One region of the Micromonospora sp. NBC_00858 genome, then DNA from elsewhere that is predicted to be linked to it. Evidence: riboswitches for the same ligand, from Rfam matches in the RefSeq annotation. Region 1 holds a riboswitch; the other holds the start of a gene.
The links. Region 1 has a riboswitch for S-adenosylmethionine ahead of OG990_RS32025 (aminotransferase class V-fold PLP-dependent enzyme). Riboswitches for the same ligand answer to the same signal wherever they lie in the genome.
Positions count from the first base shown of each region.

Region 1 (3,395 bases):
TAAGGAGACCGCCACCCTCTCCCCGGCCCGCTGGCACCGGCGCGACGAGCTGACCCACTACGCGGAGGCGGCCGACCCGATCGACCGGGCGATGCGCAACACCGGCACGCTGATCCGCCGGGCCGTGACGCTGATCGAGGACGAGGAGCCGGTGCCGGATCCGATGCCGGACGGCATCGGCCACCTCGCCGAGTCGGTCCGGCTGCTCAAGCACGAGTTCGCGGTGGGCGAGGAACCGGAGAAGGCCCGGGAGCGGTCGCTGCGGGCGGTCAGCGAGGCCGGTCGGGCGTACGGAGCCGGGGTCGGCTTCTCGGGCAGCGTGGTGATCGCCCAGATCCGTACCACCGCGAGCGACCTGCTGGTGGCCTCCGGGATCGACCAGGAGGAGGCGAACCGGTGGATCCGTACCGCCTTCGGGGAGCAGGAGCGGCCGATCGGTGAACCGGCCGAGCCGGGCGAGACGCCGAAGCCGCCCACCGCCCCACCGGTCGGCTGACCGGGGCCGCGGCGCTCCGCCCGCCCTCAGCCCAACGCGGCGAGTGCGGCGAGAAGCCGGTCCACCTGCGCGGCCGTGCTGCCCAGGCCGATGCTGGCGCGCAGGGCGGTGGGCGGCAGGTCCCGCCGGCCGGTACGCCCCGCCGCCTCGGCGAGCAGCCGCCGGGCCAGCGGATGGGCGCAGAACAGCCCGTCCCGTACGCCGATCCGGTGCTCGGCGGCCAGCCGGGCGGCCACGTCGGCGGAGTCCCACCCGGCGACCACGAACGACACGATGCCGACCCGGGGCGCGTCCGGGCCGAAGGTGCGCAGCTCCACCACGTGCGGCAGGGCGGCGATGCCGGTCCGCAGCCGGGCCAGCAGTGCCTGCTCGCGGGCCGCCAGCGCGACCCGGTCCGCGTCGGCCAGCGCCGCGCACACCGCGGCCAGCGCCACCGCGCCGACCAGGTTCGGGGTACCGCCCTCGTGTCGGGCCGGGCCGGTCGTCCAGGTCACGTCGTGGGTGGCCGGCCCGACGTGGCTGGTGGCGCCACCACCGGCCAGGTACGGCGGAGCGACGTCCAGCCAGTCCGCCCGGCCGATCAGCACGCCCGCGCCGAACGGCGCGTACAGCTTGTGGCCCGAGACGGCCAGGTAGTCCACGTCGAGCGCGAGCAGGTCGACCGGGGCGTGCGGGGCGAGCTGCGCGGCGTCCAGGGCGATCCGGGCCCCGTGCCGGTGGGCCACCCGGGCCAGTTCGGCGACCGGCCATCGCTCGCCGGTCACGTTGCTCGCCCCGGTCACCGCGACCAGTACGGGCAGCGCCGGGTTGCTGTCCCGCCGCAGCTCGGTGAGGGCGGCGGCGAGGGCGCGTACCGCCCCGGCGGGGTCGGTGGGCACCGGCAGCCGGACCGAGCCGCGCGGCCAGGGCAGCAGGTTGGCGTGGTGCTCGCCGGCGAAGGTGACCACCGTCGTGCCGGCGGGCAGCGCCCGGGCCAGCAGGTTGAGCGCGTCGGTGGTGTTGCGGGTGAAGATCACGTGGTCTTCGGCGCGGGCGCCGAAGAAGTCACCGACCGTCTGCCGGGCCCGCTCGTAGGCCAGCGTGCAGTGCCGGGACAGCGCCCCGGCACCGCGATGCACGCTGGCGTACCAGGGCAGCAGCTCGGCCACCGCGTCGGCGGCGGCCCGCGCGCACGGCGCGCTGGCCGCGTAGTCCAGGTTGATCTCGCCCGGTACGCCGAGTACGTCGAGCGGCGCCGACGCGGCCGGCGCGGGCGCCACGGCGGACCGGGTGGGGAGCGAGGGTACGAGGGTGACGGACACGCCGGAACCTCCGGGGTCAGGGACCCCGGGTCTGGTGTCGGGACGGGGTCCGCGCTTGCCCAGCACGCCGATCGGGCTGGGCCCGGTCATCACCCGGGGCACCCCACCGCGAACTCGACGAGGGTTGCCGGCCAGCAAGCCGGGGCTTGACGCTGGCGCTCGTGACCTGCCGGCAGCATAGCGACTGCCGATGCGACCAAACCAGCCGGCGGGGGATGGCTACGCTGACCGCATGGCCGACACCCCGCCCGGTGCACCCCTGCCGTCGCCGCCCGCGCCCGCAGCCCCGTCCGCCGGCGAGGCGCCCCGGATGCCGCTGCGCCGACTGGACCGGCGGCGGTTCCTGGTGCTGGCCGGGGTGGTGTTGTTCATCGCCGCCTGCGCGGGCTTCATGGTCTTCACGCTCGGCCAGTCGCTCGGCGTCGAGGCGTTGCTGATCGGGCTGGTCGCCGCCGTCCTACCGGTGCCGGTGCTGGTCGCCTGCTTCCTCTGGCTGGACCGCTACGAGCCGGAGCCGTTGAAGTACCTGATCTTCTGCTTCGCCTGGGGTGCGTTCGTCTCCACGGCCGCCTCGCTCACCGTGAACGAGTTCGCCGCCGCCCGGTTCAATGACTGGGGACTGCCGGCCGCGCTCACCGGCGTGCTGGTGGCGCCGTTCATCGAGGAGCTGACCAAGGCCCTCGGCCCGATCCTGCTGCTGGTGTTCCGTCGCCGGGAGTGGTCCGGGATCACCGACGGCCTGGTCTACTGCGGGCTCTCCGCGGTCGGCTTCGCCATGGTGGAGAACATCCTCTACCTGGGCGGGTACGGCTACGCGGCAGGCGCCGACCGGTACGGCCCGGCGACCGGCACCCAGCAGGTCATCGCGATCTTCATCGTGCGGATCCTGCTGTTCGGCTTCGCCCATCCGCTTTTCACCTCGATGACCGGTGTGGGGCTGGGTGTCGCCGCCCGGACGGCCGACCGCCGGGTCCGGGTGCTCGCACCGGTCGCCGGCCTGCTGCTGGCCATGATGTTGCACGGCACCTGGAACCTGCTGCCCACGCTGACCCAGGCCACCGGCGAGACGGTGATCATGCTGTACGGCTTCCTGGGCCTCATGGTGCCGGTCTTCTTCGGCATGGTGGGGCTGGCGGTGTGGCTGCGTGCGTGGGAGGGGCGGCTCACCGAGCGGACGCTGCCGGACTATGTGCGCGCCGGCTGGCTGAGTCCGCCCGAGGTGGCCGCGTTGAGCAGCCTCGGTCGCCGGCACGCGGCCCGTAGCTGGGCGCGTCGGGTGGCCGGGGACGCCGGGGTGCGGGCGATGCGGGGGTACCAGTTCGCCGCCACCCGGTTGGCCCTGCTGCGCGACGGGACGCTGCGCGGCCTGGACCGCAAGCCGGCTGATCGGGAGCGGACGGCTCGTGAGGAGCGGGAGCTGCTGGAGTCGATCACCTCGTACCGGTCGTTCTTCGTGGGTCGGGACCCGCAGGCCCCGGTCGGGGTCTGGGACGGCAGCCGCTACCACCTGCGCTTCCCGGACGGTTCGCAGCGTCCGGTGGCCGCGCCGGACGAGCCGGTGGTGCCGATTCCGGTGCTGCTGGCCGCGCCGCCACCGC
Region 1 is NZ_CP108828.1:6,882,492-6,885,886, forward strand. Features, by position in the region: gene OG990_RS32020 (aromatic acid exporter family protein) at 1-496, shown strand, start outside; gene OG990_RS32025 (aminotransferase class V-fold PLP-dependent enzyme) at 523-1,797, opposite strand; SAM riboswitch class IV at 1,844-1,964, opposite strand; gene OG990_RS32030 (PrsW family intramembrane metalloprotease) at 1,988-3,395, shown strand, end outside.

Region 2 (3,395 bases), 2.7 Mb from region 1:
CAGCTCCAGCTGTGCCCGGGCGACCGCCACCGCCTCGTCCTCGTCGAGCTTGCGCAGCCGACGCAGCGCCAGGGTGACGTTGCGCAGCACGCTCATGTGCGGGAAGAGGTTGAACTGTTGGAAGACCATGCCCACCCGCTGCCGCAGCGCGTCCGGGTCGTCGCGCAGCACGCTGCGCCCGTCCAGCAGCACGTCGCCGCGGTCCGGCTCGATCAGCCGGTTGATCGTCCGCAGCAGGGTGGACTTGCCCGACCCGGACGGGCCGATCACGCAGGCCGTCGCGCCGCGTGGCACGGCCAGGTCGACGCCGCGCAGCACCCGGTTCGGTCCGAAGGCGAGGTGCACGTCGCTTACGTCGAGGCTGACCGAGGTGGTCGTGCCGGTGGTCATCGCCGGTCCCCTTCGGTCGTGCCGGCCAGCGCCGACTCGGTGTCGTCCTCGTCATCGTCGGCCGGCGCGGTGGCCGGCCGGCCGTGGCGCAGCCGCCGGTCGATCCAGTTGACCACGTGCGTCAGCGGCACGGTCAACGCCAGGTAGAAGAGCCCGGCCAGCAGCAGCGCGGACTCGTTGCCGGTGGTGGCCGCGTAGTCCTGCCCGATCCGGAACAGCTCCCGCTGGCTGGCCACCAGTCCGAGGAAGTAGACCAGGCTGGAGTCCTTGATCAGCGCGATGAGCTGGTTCACCCAGGCGGGCAGCACCCGCCGGATGCCCTGCGGAATGATCACCAGCCGCATCGAGTCGGCCCAGGAGAAGCCGAGCGCCCGGGCGCCCTCCAGTTGGGCGGCCTCCACCGACTGGATGCCGGAGCGGAAGATCTCCCCGATGTACGCCGCCGCGATCAGCGACAGCGCCAGGATGCCCAGCGGGTACGGGTCGGGTCCCCAGATCTCCATGCCCAGCGGCGCCAGCCCGACGCCGATCAGGAGGATCGTCGCCGCGGCCGGCAGCCCCCGGAACACGTCGGTGTAGACCCGCGCCGGCCAGCGCAGCCACCGGGTACGGGAGATGCCGGCGACGGCCAGCAGCAGGCCCAGCACCGAGCCGAGCAGGGCGGCGGAGACCGCCAGGATCAGCGTGTTGGGCAACCCGACAGTCAGCATCTCGGGTAGCGCCTCGCGCATCGCGTCCCAGTCGAAGAAGGTCTCCCACAGGGTGCTCAACGGATCCATTGGTCGCCTCTCCTACCGCCCCGCTCGCTCGTCACCGGGTAGGCCTCAGGACGCGGTCGACGCGGCCGCCGACGCCGACGGCACGGTCACCGTGCCGCTGCCCGGCCGGAAGTCCTCCGGAACTGGCCGGCCCGGGTAGTAGTGCGCCTGCAACCGGCTCCAGGTGCCGTCCGCGATCACCTCGTCGAGGCCCTTGTTCAGCGCCTCGCGGAGCTTGTCGCTGCCCTTGGCGACCGCGTACGCGGTCGGTGCCGGGCTGAGCTGCTTGGCCGCCACGGTGATCTTGCCGTTGCTGTCGGCGGCCGACTTCTCGCCGATCTCCGCCGGGGCGATCCACGCGTCGGCGGTGCCCGCCTTGAGCTGGTTGATCGCGCCGTTGTAGTCCGGCACCCGGACCGGGTCGAGCTGCTTGCCGGTGGCGTAGTCGTCCTGGACGGTGCCCTGGACCACCACGACCCGCTTGCCGGCGAGCTGGTCGAAGCTGGTGATCGGCGAGCCAGCCGGGACGTCCAGGCCGAAGTAGCCGAAGTCGTAGCCGTTGCCGAAGTCGACCGTCTTCTTCCGCGCCTCGGTGATGGTGATCGAGGAGCTGCCGACGTCGAACTTGCGGTTGTTCACCTGGGAGAGCAGCGCGGAGAAGTCGGTGCCGACGAACTCGACCTTCAGGCCGAGCTTGCCGGCCACCGCCGCCAGCAGGTCGTTGTCGAACCCGGTGAACTTGCCGTCCTTGAGGTACACGTTCGGAGGGGCGTCGGTCAGCGTGCCGGCGCGCAGCACGCCCGGCTGCGACAGGCCGTACGGGTTGGCGGTGGCGTCGGACGACGTGTCGTCGCCGCAGGCGGTCAGCGCGGTGGCGGCCAGGATCGTGGCCGCGCCGAGGGCAGCGGCGCGGGTCAGGGCAGGAAGAATTCGCACGGGTGTCTCCGAAGGTTGCGCAGCGGCGGGCGCAGGCGTGCGCCGCCGACGGTGCGCCCGATGGGCGTACCGCTGGGGTGGGTTCGGGAAAGAGGGGTGCGCTAGTGCGCGGCGCGGCAGCGACAGGCGGCGCTGCATACCCGCATCATGTCCACGTGCCGCCGCCGGGTCAGTGCCGGCGGGAGCCAACCGGCGCGGGAATCCGCGGCGTCGGTCGGTGGGGCGGTGCTGAGGATGCGCATGGTTCTCCCGGGTCTGTGCTGACCTGGGTGCCAGGCCACGCTTGCACCGACGTCTTTGCCGGTGCCTGGTCTTCACCCGGGGCACCCCACCGCGGAGGAGGGTTGCCGGCCAGCGAGCCGGGGCTTCGCGCTGGCGCTCATGACCTGTTCAGAGGCTAGCAGCCGGAACCGGCGGATCGTCCAGCCGCTATGACCACGCTCACCCCCGCGACGGCCACCGGACCGCCGGGTCAACCGGCGTGCACGTGCGGCCGGCGGCTCCGGTCGGGCTCCTGGCGGCGCAGGATCTCGCGGGTGACCGGGGCGATCTCGCCCTGCCCGAAGGCCAGGTAGCGCAGGAGGTTGCCACCCGGGTTGCCCTCGGTCCACTCGAAGTAGATGTGCGGGCGCCGTTGGATCCGGTCGCGGATCTCCAGCAGCAGGGCGGCCAGCGCGCTGGGCACCGCGGAGCTGGCCAGGCTGAGCACCAGGTAGTTGTCGTGCACCACGCTGCCGCGCACCAGCAGCTCGGTCTCGAAGTCGGAAGGGTCGGTGACCGTCACCTCGACGAAGATCACGTCGCTGTCGGCCGGGAAGTCGTTGTCCGCGACGGTCTGGGCCAGCTTGTCGCGGTACTCCGCCGGGTCTCGGCTGGCCGGCTCGTGCGCGATCAGCCGGATCCGGCGCCCGACGCACTCGTCGATCATCCGGGCCGCCTCGGGGTCCAACTCCACCCGTTGGACCCGTAGTTCGAAGGCGCGGTTCAGCCGTGACAGCAGCGAGACCAGGATGATCCCGCCGATGAAGCAGGCCGCGATCTTCACGCCGTCGGGGCGCTCCACCACGTTCGCCGCGGTGGTGTAGACGAAGATCACCGCGATGATGCCGAAGGCGATCGTGCGGCGGCGCTGGCGCCGTCGCCGTGCCGCGAGGGTCACGGCCGTCGCCGCCGAGGTGATCAACACCAGAACCCCGGTGGCGTACGCGCCGCCCTGCGCGTCCACGCTGGCCTCGAAGACCACCGTGATCAGGAAAGCCACCGCGGTGAAGACCAGCACCAGCGGCCGGACCGCCCGGGCCCAGGTCGGTG
Region 2 is NZ_CP108828.1:4,191,711-4,195,105, reverse strand. Features, by position in the region: gene OG990_RS19515 (amino acid ABC transporter ATP-binding protein) at 1-390, opposite strand, end outside; gene OG990_RS19510 (amino acid ABC transporter permease) at 387-1,169, opposite strand; gene OG990_RS19505 (ABC transporter substrate-binding protein) at 1,215-2,084, opposite strand; SAM riboswitch class IV at 2,359-2,471, opposite strand; gene OG990_RS19500 (amino acid transporter) at 2,557-3,395, opposite strand, start outside.
Region 2: it holds a riboswitch for S-adenosylmethionine, as region 1 does, so the genes downstream of both, OG990_RS19505 (ABC transporter substrate-binding protein) here and OG990_RS32025 (aminotransferase class V-fold PLP-dependent enzyme) in region 1, are expected to answer to the same signal.